DNA from 2 places in the Cellvibrio sp. KY-YJ-3 genome. Region 1 is predicted to be linked to the other one. Evidence: predicted binding sites of a transcription regulator. Region 1 holds the regulator's gene; the other holds the start of a gene.

Region 1 (5,921 bases):
GATGCTCATCATGAGCATCTTCGGGCACTAACATGGCGAAGAGAATGTCCACAGGCTGGGAATCTATGGCATCAAAGTCAATCGGGTCAGCCAATGTCAGGAGTGCACCGATCGTGCCGCTGCAGTTTTCAACCCTGCAATGCGGAATGGCAATGCCGTGTCCTATACCGGTTGAGCCAAGTCGCTCGCGACCAATCAAACGGCGAAATAACTCATCGGCATCAATGCCAGGAACATCCTGTGCGATGGCGTTGGCCAGTAGTTCCAGAGCACGTTTTTTGCTGCCGCCTTCAACGGCACACAAGGTTCGGCCGGGGCTAATAAGATTTTGAATTTGCATGGTAGGAGGTGATTACCAGGAATCTCTCAATTGTTGAGGCAGTGAGCGGAGATGATCTCGCTGCCTCCAGGGTGGGTTAGCGATGACTACGCATCTTTTCTTTGTGCTTGATTAATTGGCGGTCCAGCTTATCGGCCAATGAATCAATTGCTGCGTACAGATCTTCGTGAGTGGCATCCGCAAACAAATCTTTGCCGCTGACATGGATGGTTGCTTCTGCTTTTTGAATCAACTTATCGACGGAGAGGATGACGTGAGTACTGGTAATGCGATCGTGGTGGTGGCTCAGGCGCTCAATTTTGCTGCTGACATAGTCTTTCAGCGAATCGGTAACTTCCAAATGATGACCACTGATATTTATTTGCATAGATACTTCCTCTCGATAGAAACAAAATGGTTGTGATCAGCACAACCTAACAGCTCGTCCGTGATTTTCTTCCGAATTTCGTATTTATAACCGGTTAATGATAATTAAATGGTTTTCCGCTCATTAGAGGGTGGAATATTCAGCGACTCGCGATATTTTGCAATGGTACGACGCGCTACCTGAATTCCCTGTTCCGCGAGCAGGTCGGTGATTTTGCTATCGCTCAACGGTTTTTTGGGGTTTTCCGCACTCACCAACTTTTTAATAATTGCGCGAATCGCTGTTGAAGAGCACTCGCCGCCGCTATCGGTACTAACATGGCTGGAGAAAAAGTATTTCAGTTCGAAGATACCCTGCGGTGTGTGCATATATTTCTGGGTGGTTACCCGCGAAATAGTGGATTCATGCATCTCAACAATTTCAGCGATATCGTGCAGCACCAGCGGCTTCATGGCTTCGGGGCCGTAATCGAGAAACCCGCGTTGTTTTTCCACAATACAACTGGCTACTTTAAGCAGAGTCTCATTGCGGCTCTGTAAACTTTTCAGGAACCAGCGGGCTTCTTGCAAATTATCCTTGAGAAATGTGTTGTCGCTGCTCGAGTCCGCGCGCTTTACCATGGAGGCATAATTGGAATTGATACGCAGGCGCGGTGCAATTTCCGGGTTTAATTCAACAATCCAGCGGCCATCGCGCTTTTCAACGAACACATCCGGTACTACATATTCCGTGTCACCACTGGCAATAATATCGCCTGGGCGAGGGTTTAGGCTTTGGATCAGGGTGATGGCCTGGCTCAACTCGGCCTCTTTCAGTTTGGTGCGGCGCATTAACTGACGGTAGTCGCGACTACCCAATATAGGCAAGTAAAGTTTGGCGATTAATTTTGCCGAATCCAAAAAGGGTGTTTTGGGGTCAAACTGTTGTAACTGCACCAATAAACATTCAGATAAGTTTTGGCTGCACACACCGCAGGGATCAAACTGCTGCAGCCGGTGTTGAACTGCAACAACTTCATCCAGTTCCAGCTCTTCAAAATCGCCACGCATTCCTTCGAATATTTCTTCGATGGTAATAGACAGCATGCCGCTGGGTTCAACCGCGTCGATAATTGCCATCGCTAACACCCGGTCGCGATCTGACATGGGCGTTAAATTGAGTTGCCACATCAAATGATCATAGAGTGAGTCGGTAACAGCGCGACGACTTTCAAAATCATTGTCTTCATTATCGTAGTTGCTGGAGCTGCCGGTTGATGAGGTTTGGTAAACATCGTCCCAGCTGGTATCTACCGGTAAATCGCTGGGAATCGAGTCGCTCCAGTCACCGCTGTCGGCGCTGAAACTATCGCCTTCACCATAGACATCGCTATCACCAAAGGATTCCCCATCGCTAAAGCTTTCGCCCTCGCCAAAACTTTCAGATTCGCCGTAGCCAGGTTCGTTGAAGTTATCAGCGGTTGATGACGAGAAATTGTCGCTGGCACTGAAGTCGGCGCTATTGTCGGTGCCGGATTCTGCAGCAATTTCCTGTTGGCGGGTGTAATCAATCTTATCGTCCGCACTGCCTTCATAATCGCTGCTGGTAGTTGCTGAGTCAAAACCTTCCTCAACTTCCAGCATGGGATTGGATTCGAGTGCCTCCTGGATTTCCTGTTGAAGATCCAGCGTGGAGAGCTGCAAAAGACGTATCGCCTGTTGCAGTTGGGGAGTCATTGTCAGCTGTTGGCCGAGTTTAAGCTGGAGAGATTGTTTCATTGTTGTAGCAACAAACCCTTATTTAACGCGGGATGGAAAACATCTGTTAGGTGGAGTTTAGTCAGGGTTTGCGCTTCAAGCAACATACTTAAGCAAGCTTTATGCCTAGTAGCCAAATAATATTACTTGTCAAGTTGTTTGTCGGGTGGTTAAGGCGTTTGTTGAACTCACAGGCGAAAGTGTTCGCCCAGATAGACTTCGCGGACTTTGCTGTTACTCAACACTGTATCGGCATCACCTTCGGCAATAATGTGCCCTTCGCTTACGATATAGGCCGTCTCGCAGATGTCCAAGGTCTCGCGTACATTGTGGTCGGTAATAAGAACGCCAATCCCGCGATCTTTGAGGTGACGGACTATTTCTTTGATGTCGTTAACCGAAATCGGGTCAACACCCGCAAAGGGTTCATCGAGCAGGATAAATTTAGGGTCTGTCGCCAGTGCGCGGGCGATTTCTACCCGGCGCCGCTCACCACCTGAGAGTGCCATGCCAAGGCTGTCGCGAATATGGGTGATGTGAAATTCGTTCAGCAGTGCTTCCAGTTTTTCTGCGCGTGCTTCCCGATCCAGGTCTTTGCGAGTCTCAAGGATCGCCATAATGTTATCGGCGACGGTAAGTTTGCGGAAAATGGATGCTTCTTGTGGCAAATAACCAATACCGGCACGTGCGCGTCCATGAATTGGCAGTTGGGTGATATCGCGATCATCAATTAATACGCTGCCATTATCTGCCGGTACTAAACCGGCGATCATATAAAAACAGGTGGTTTTTCCGGCGCCATTAGGGCCCAGGAGCCCAACAATATGGCCGCTCTCTACTGTGATAGAGACATCGATAACCACTTTACGTTTTTTGTAGCTCTTGGCGAGGTGTCGCGCGTGCAAACTAGGCATAGGAATCAGTTGCTATTGGCTGTGGATGAGGGGGCCTGTAGGTCTTCTGGTTTCGCGGATTTAGGGGGAATGACTATCTCTATTCGTTGTCCTTCGCCAGTGTTGTTGCCTTCTGCCTTCATCACTTCTTTGACCAGATCGTAATCGATATGTGGGCCACTCATGACGGCACCATTTTGCTCAACGGAAGCATCTTCAATGAGTAGTAAATGCTCGTTGTTGGGGGTGTAGGTAATTTGTTTGGCGGATGCGGTGACTACCCCTTGTTCTGCTTCCGGCTGTTGCTGGAATTTCGCAGGGCTGCCAGTGGCGATCATTTTTTCCACGCCACCTTCATTGTTGGTGTGGATGATGATTGAGTCGGCATTGATAATGAGTGAGCCTTGGCGGATCTCAACCGAGCCTGTGTAAGTTGCCACCCCGTTTTTTTGATCAACGGTCAGGTTGTCAGCGGAGCCGCGGATAGTTTCATTTTTGTCGCTTGGTAACGCCCAAGCTGTCACCGAACAGCATAAGCCCGCGAGCAGGGGAAGTATTTTAAGCAGTGATTTAGCGCGGTTCATAAGCGGCCTTAACTTGGGACTTTAACTGAAGCTGACTATTGGCGAAGTCTGCTTCCATGCCTTGGGCCGACATCTGGCCTTTTGCGCTGCGCATCTTAACAGCTTTGTCGGTGCGCGCGAATTGTGTCTTTGGGAATAGGTCCAGTAGGCTGGTGGTGATACGTACAACACCATTGGAGTTGGTTTGCTGTTGAATCACGACATCATCCTGCAGCCTGATGAATTCACCATTGAGTTGGCTTTTGCCTTCGCGCGCATTAACTAGCCAGGGCGCAGTAGCGTCTTTGTCGTAAAAAGCCATGGAGGGTTGTTCAAAGAATGTGTAATCGCGCTCCGAAGGGCCGTCTGCGCTGATTTGATAATGGGTTACTTGTGGTGTCGTTAGTTGATAGCGAAGTGTTCCCTCTGGACTGTATTCGCGTGTCTCCACGGATTTCATGTAGTACTGGGGAAAACCGCTGGACTCATATTGGCCAGGTTGAATGTCGTCTTTGTGCCTGAGTGAAAAGGCAAAAAACACCACCACCAAGGCAAAGGCGACTAGCCAGGGCCCCGGAATATGCTGGTGTAATCGCTGGATGCGCTGTAATAGGGCCATAATTTAGTGAGTGCTTCCAGTGAGGTAGGTATTTAAGGCGGTATCAAAGGTATTTTGTGCTTGCATTATAAGATCACAAGCTGCGCGCACCGCACCTTCACCACCGCGTTCGCTGCTTTGCCAGTGCGCGCGTTGGGCAACACTGAAATGGGCATTGGCCACAGTGAAGGCAAGGCCGACCCGTGTCATAACGGTAAGATCCGGCCAGTCATCACCCATAAAGGCAATTTCATGCAAGGCAAAGCTGTGATGCTGGAGTATTTCCTGTAGTGCATTCCACTTGTCTTCGCGGCCTTGTACTAAAATCTCGATTCCCAAATCGTTGGCGCGTTTGGCAACCAGGTTGCTGGTTCGTCCAGTAATAATCCCTACTTTAACGCCGGTTTTCTGCAGGGCTTTGATCCCTTGTCCGTCCAATGTGCTGAATGATTTAAATTCTTCGCCGCTATTGCTGAAGTAGAGGCGGCCGTCGGTAAGTACGCCATCCACATCTAACAATAAAAGTTTGATCTGTATGGCGCGCTCGCGTAATTCTGAGTTCATGCTCTGTTCCTGATGGTGCTGCAATTGCAGGTTAGATGATGCCTGCGCGCAACAAGTCATTGATTTTTACGACACCGACAAGCTGTTTTTGTTCGTTGCTGACCAGTAGTACGTTTATTTTTGCTTCTTCCATTACCGCTAATGCTTCAGCAGCGAGCATGTTCTCGCGCAGAATTTTGGGGGTGGTGTTCATTAACTCGTATGTTTTAGCGCTGCGCACATCTACACCGCGATCAATACTGCGGCGTAAATCGCCATCGGTAAATATACCAAGTAGTTCATTATCGCTATTCATGACGGTTGTCATGCCAAAGCCTTTTTCTGACATCACCATTAATGCATCAAGTAGCGGTGTTTCAGGGGAGACGCGCGGTATATCACCGCCGGTATGCATGACATCTGAGAGGCGCAGCAGTAGTTTGCGTCCCAGCGCGCCACCGGGGTGAGAGAAGGCAAAATCTTCCGCGGTAAAACCGCGTGCTTCCAGCAGTGCAATGGCGAGAGCATCGCCCATTACCAATGTGGCAGTGGTGCTGGAGGTGGGGGCTAAATCGAGTGGGCAGGCCTCGTGAACTACACTGATGTCGAGGTTCACTTCAGCGACTTCGCCCAATGTGGATTGGGCATTGGCGGTCATGCTGATAATTTTGATTCCCGCGCGTTTTAATAGTGGCAACAGGGTAACAATTTCGCTGGATGTGCCGGAATAGGAAATGGCCAGCACTATGTCGCTTTTGGTGATCATGCCCAGATCACCGTGACTTGCCTCGCCGGGATGAACAAAAAAGGCAGGGGTGCCTGTGCTTGCCAGTGTGGCTGCGATTTTTTTGCCAATATGACCGGATTTACCCATTCCGGTC
Region 2 (5,921 bases), 1.1 Mb from region 1:
TTTTTGGAATTGATGATCACGCAAATGAATAATCAAAATCCACTGAGCCCGCAAGACAACACCGAGTTTGTTGCGCAATTGGCCCAATTTAGTTCAGTGGAAGGGCTGGAGCGTTTGAATAAAAGTTTTAACAGTTTTATGTCGAATAATGCACTGCAGGCTTCTTCTCTTGTGGGGCGCAGTGTGAGTGTGGAATCTGATAAAAGCACTTTGGTTACCGGTGGAATAGTGGCGGGCAGCACAGAGCTCACTTATCCAGCAAAAGACATGACCATGAGAATTTACGATAGTGCCGGTGCATTGGTGCAAACAATTCCGATTGGCGAAGTCCCTGCCGGTGAGACGGTTTTCCGTTGGGATGGGCAGAACCTGGAAGTGAATGGAAAGTTATTGGATTGGGAGGCGGGCGATGATGCCGCCACCACCGGTCAATACAAATTTGAAGTGACTGCTAGTCAAAATGGTAAGGCGGAAACATTAAATACATCGCTCAGTGCGAACGTAAATAGTGTGACTATCGGTGAGAATGGCAAGTTGATTCTGAACCTTGCCGGTATTGGTGCAGTAGAGGCCGATCAAGTAAAACAATTTAACTAAAAGTTTTTGATGTGAGCCAAACACTTGGCACAGTATCAAAAATTAATTAACCCCGGGCGAGGTGTACCATGTCTTTTAATACAGCATTAAGCGGAATTCGCGCAGCTAATACCGATTTGCAGGTGACCGGCAATAATATTGCCAACGCCAGTACCGTTGGTTTTAAATCCTCGCGCGCTGAATTTGGTGACGTGTACACCAGTACGCTATTGGGGGGTGGTTCCAACACGGCAGGCAGTGGTGTAACCATTCAAAATATTCGCCAGCAATTTACCCAAGGCAATTTAAAATTCACCCAAAATGAATTGGATTTATCAGTAAATGGCGAAGGTTTTTTTGTCGTTGAAAAAAATGGTGAGCGTCTCTACACCCGCGCGGGTACTTTTGGTTTGGATAAAGACGGTTATATCGTTAACGGTACCGGTTCGCTATTGCAAGGTTTTGCTGCCGATGCAGATGGCAATGTGAGCGGCGTACTGGGCGACTTGCGGGTTGATGTGAGTTCACAGGCTCCGCGTCAAACCACTGGTGTGAACGCCTCTTTTAATTTGGATGCCAATGAAACCGTATTGGAAACAACTGGCCAGCGTTTTGCCACCAATGGCACCGGGGTCAATGAAGCCCAGACTGGCGCTAAAACTGCGACCACAACCGTGTTGAATTTGGGCGCAATTGCAACGCCGATTACTTTTTCGGGAACCAATACTACTGCATTTACTATTTCCCGCACCGACCCAATTACATTGGCGACTGACGATGTGGATTTGGTATTGAATTCCGGTTCTGCGTCGTCACCTGCGGCTTTAGCTAACTTGATCAACTCGGCAAACTTTGATTCCGCAAACCCTGTGAATGTGGAAGCATTTGCTGACCCTGTTACCGGTCAAATTGGTTTTCGCGACCTCGCAACTGGCGTTGCCTCTACCGTTGCTGTGACTATTGATGCGGCCAACTCCGATGCAAACGCATTAACGACGGCTATCAATGGCGTGAGCACGGCGGCCGGTACTCCGCACCCGACTGCACATACTGCTGGTATTCCCGAAGTTACCAACAACTATGGCTCTCATACTTTGGTAATTCGTGGTCCTAACGGTACAGATGTCACTTACATCAGCGAATACGGTGCCAGTGCCGATGAAACCGCTTCTGAGTTGAATTCACTTGCCGGTGTATCGGCAACAGCAAGTACCGAAGCGACACTCTTGGCCTCGACCTTCAGCAACAATGGCTCCTTCCGTATTAATGGTGTGAATTTGACCTCCACCGGTTTACCGGATATGACTGCGCTGCGTGATGAAATTAATGCCCTTAGTTCGTCAACGCTTTTTGGTATCAGTGCGAGCATTGATGATGCCGGTAATTTGCTGGTTGAGTCGGCCACGGGTCGGGATCTTGAATTTACGTTTGATACCGCTGGCGGCAATGCTGAAATCCAGGGCAGCCAAGGTATACCGCAAGTCGTTAACGATGCGGTCAATGGGGTGAAAATTGGCGGGGAGGTCACCATCACCTTGCAAGAAGGTTACTCCATTGTTAGCAGTGAGCCGACTGTGCCAGTGTTTGGTGGCAGCTTGTTTGGTTCAACCAATGTGCCTAACTTTTTCACCGATATACCGATTAATGCTTTTAATCCGATCGATCAAAAAACCTTTAACCATGCAACAAATACTGTGGTTTACGACAGCTTGGGTAATTCGCATGTGATGCGTCAGTATTTTGTAAAAGAACCCTATGATCCTGCTGACCCCACTACATCACCCAACCACTGGACTATGTATGTACAAATTGATGGCCAGAACGTAGGTGACCCCGATCCAACTTTACCGTCACCACAGAATACCCAGCCAACTATGGCGTCGTTTAACATTCATTTCACTCCGGACGGTAATATCGACCCGTTCAGAACCGATGCAATGCTTATCTCCAACTGGACTCCAATTGGGGAGGATGGCCAACCACTTGGTGGTCTTGGGCCTTTGAACGTATTGCAAGGCGGAACTATCCCAGTGGCTGAGCCGCCAGCAAGCTCGAATTTTCAAATCGATTTGTCAGGCTCGACTCAATTTGGCAGCGTATTTGCGGTGGAGGAATTGGATCAAAACGGTTACGCCACTGGTCGTTTGGCGGGGCTGGATATCAGCAATACCGGGATTGTGTTCGCGCGCTTCACTAACGGTGAAGCCCAGGTCTTGGGGCAGGTTGCACTGGCGAACTTCAGTAGCGTAGAGGGCTTGAAGCCAGTGGGTGACACCATGTGGGCACAAACCTTTGAAACTGGTGAGGCGATTATTGGTGCGCCGGGTTCTGCGCAGTTGGGGAATATCACCGCTGGTGCAGTGGAGGAATCCAACGTGGACTTGTCAGAGCAATTGGTGAATTTGATTATCGCCCAGCGTAACTATCAGGCGAACGCAAAAACCATTGAAACGGCCAATGCGACCACCCAAACCATTATCAACCTGAGATAACCCTAACCCTTTACAATCAGCCACACCCCGGCGGCAAAGAGCGGAAGTTCTTTGCCGCTTCTTTTGTGGCAAGTTTTTTTTCCGCTGTTTTACAGCTCCGTATTTCTGTGTTTTTCCCTTTCATATCAAAGGCTTGCTAAGTATCACCAACTTGGCACCGCTCTTGCAAAACTCCTGATAACAACAAAACCGCCAAAAAACCAACGTTTGGTTTTTGGCCGTGAATTCAGGAGTAACCTGTGGACAGAGCCCTTTTTATCGCCATGACTGGTGCCAAGCACAACATGCTGGCCCAGGCTAATCGCGCCAATAATCTGGCAAACGTCAGCACCACCGGTTTTCGTGCGGATTTCGAACAGTCGCGCAGTATGGGTGTGTATTACGGTGATGGTCATCCCACGCGCGCCTATGCCATGACGGAATCCCCCCGTGCGGATTTCACCTCTGGCCCCATGATCGAAACCAATAACCCACTGGATGCCGCGATTCAAGGCGATGGTTTTTTTGCCGTGCAGGCCCCCGATGGTACCGAAGCCTATACCCGCGCCGGTAATTTTGCGGTGGACGCAGCGGGCGTATTGCGCACCGCAAATGGTTTGACGGTATTGGGCGATGGGGGCCCCATCAATATTCCTGAAAATGAAAAAGTACAAATAGGCGCAGATGGCACGATTTCGATTGTTGGCCAAGGGCAAGGCCCGGAAGCCATGGTGGAAGTAGGGCGCATTCGTTTGGTGAATCCCGATATTCAACAACTGGAAAAAGGCGATGACGGTTTGTTTCGTCAGCGCGATGGTTTAAATGCTTTACCTGCGGCAGAAGTGACGCTGCGCAGCGGCATGCTCGAAGGCAGTAACGTCAATGCAATTGATGAATTCACCCAAATCATGAGCTTGGCGCGCCAGTACGAAATGCAAGTGAAATTAATGAAAACCGCCGATGAAAACTCGGCCGCGTCCACCCAACTGTTACAGATGTCCTAATTGTTTTTAGGTCGACATAGTAAGCGCGCTGTTATTTATTTTGCTGCGCTTCAAATGAGGAAAAGATTATGCACGCCGCCCTCTATGTAAGTAAAACTGGTTTGTCAGCACAAGATCGCCAGTTAACTACCATCTCCAACAACCTTGCTAATACCAGCACCATTGGTTTTAAACGTGATCGCGCCGTATTTGAAGATCTGCTGTATCAAAACCAACGCCAACCCGGCGCACAGCAAACTCAGGAAACGGAACTGCCATCGGGTTTGCAGTTGGGGGCGGGGGTGCGTGTCGTCGCCACACAAAAAGAATTTACCCAGGGTACCTTGCAAGTGACAGAGCAGTCGCTCGATGTTGCGATTGATGGTCACGGATTTTTACAGGTGTTACAACCTGACGGCACTATTGCTTATACCCGCAATGGCCAACTGCAAATTAATGGCGAAGGCCAATTAGTAAATGCCGACGGTTATTTATTAGAGCCCGCCATTATTGTGCCTGAGGGCGCTACCAAAATTACAATCGGCACGACCGGTACAGTAAATGCCTACACGCCCGGTGAGGTGGAGCCACAACAATTGGGCGACATTACCTTGGTGGATTTTATTAACCACTCCGGCTTGCAACCAATTGGCGGCAATTTATTTGTTGAGACTGTGGCCAGTGGTGCACCCGTGCAGGGAACGCCGGGTGAAAACGGTTTGGGTGTACTTAAACAAGGCATGTTGGAAAATTCCAACGTGGATATTGTGGAAGAAATGGTCAACATGATTACCACCCAGCGCGCCTATGAAATGAATTCAAAAGTCGTCTCTACCGCTGATCAAATGTTGCAATACATTACGCAAAATCTTTGATGAGTAATTAATCATGGCTGCGCAAATAAACAAGTCATATCGCTCACTCAAACTGGTGTTGGCCGCCAGCACAGTATTGACATTGACCGGATGCTTCACTAACAAAAAACCTATGCCGGATGATCCGGCCTATGCGCCTACTATTGCCGCGAATATGCCGGTGCCCCAGCGCACGGAAGGCTCGCTCTATCAAGATGCTTATGGCCTGAATTTGTTTGATGATCGCAAAGCGCATTTTGTGGGTGACGTAATTACGGTAACGCTGAGCGAACGAACTGTTTCGCGTAAATCTTCCGGTGTAAATACCAGTAAAAATAGTGGTGTAGATTTTAATGCCGGTCCGCTTCTGGGGGTAAACCCAACCATTAAGGGGAATGAGTTAACAACCAACCTTGAACAGGGCAGAACATTTGATGGCAGTGCCGATGCAGATCAGAGCAATAGTTTACAAGGCAATATCACCGTGACAGTTGCAGAAATATTACCCAACGGCAATTTAATTGTGCGCGGCGAAAAATGGATAACGCTTAATCGTGGCGACGAATTTATTCGCATTAGCGGCATAGTGCGCCCCGATGATATAGCGCCGGATAACACCGTGTTATCAACCCGCCTGGCCAATGCAAAAATTTCATACAGTGGCACCGGCGCACTGGCAAGCACGCAATCTATGGGGTGGTTATCGCGTTTTTTTAACAGCGAGTTATGGCCATTGTAATTTCTGCCCCTTACCAGCAGGGCTTATGTAATCCAGTTTTATCGAGGTATTTTTATGCCCAGTTTTTTTGTTTCCAGCATCAAAAAAATTCCGCAGTATTTGGGATTTTCGGCGCTGACGTTGATGTTAGTGTTTAGTGCATCCAGCTATGCCGAACGAATTAAAGATATCGCCAGTGTTGCCGGTGTGCGCGCTAACCAATTAGTCGGTTATGGCTTGGTGGTTGGTTTGGATGGCACGGGGGATCAAACAACACAATCACCTTTTACTACCCAATCCTTCAATAGCATGCTGAAGC

Evidence for each region. Region 1 encodes sigma-54, which starts transcription at its own class of promoters, with help from an activator protein. Its sites were predicted from a motif close to TGGCACANNNNTTGCNNT; they were not measured.
Region 2: the regulator sigma-54 is predicted to act here: its motif matches at 3,221-3,238, upstream of flgF (flagellar basal-body rod protein FlgF).

The regions. Positions count from the first base shown of each region.
Region 1 covers NZ_CP031727.1:4,121,710-4,127,630, reverse strand. Annotated here, with positions in the region: gene ptsN (PTS IIA-like nitrogen regulatory protein PtsN) at 1-340, opposite strand, end outside; gene hpf (ribosome hibernation-promoting factor, HPF/YfiA family) at 417-707, opposite strand; gene D0B88_RS17505 (RNA polymerase factor sigma-54) at 812-2,464, opposite strand; gene lptB (LPS export ABC transporter ATP-binding protein) at 2,632-3,357, opposite strand; gene lptA (lipopolysaccharide transport periplasmic protein LptA) at 3,363-3,920, opposite strand; gene lptC (LPS export ABC transporter periplasmic protein LptC) at 3,907-4,518, opposite strand; gene D0B88_RS17485 (HAD family hydrolase) at 4,522-5,061, opposite strand; gene D0B88_RS17480 (KpsF/GutQ family sugar-phosphate isomerase) at 5,093-5,921, opposite strand, start outside.
Region 2 covers NZ_CP031727.1:3,054,162-3,060,082, forward strand. Annotated here, with positions in the region: gene D0B88_RS12910 (flagellar hook assembly protein FlgD) at 1-597, shown strand, start outside; gene D0B88_RS12915 (flagellar hook-basal body complex protein) at 666-3,068, shown strand; gene flgF (flagellar basal-body rod protein FlgF) at 3,308-4,051, shown strand; gene flgG (flagellar basal-body rod protein FlgG) at 4,120-4,905, shown strand; gene flgH (flagellar basal body L-ring protein FlgH) at 4,919-5,623, shown strand; gene D0B88_RS12935 (flagellar basal body P-ring protein FlgI) at 5,747-5,921, shown strand, end outside.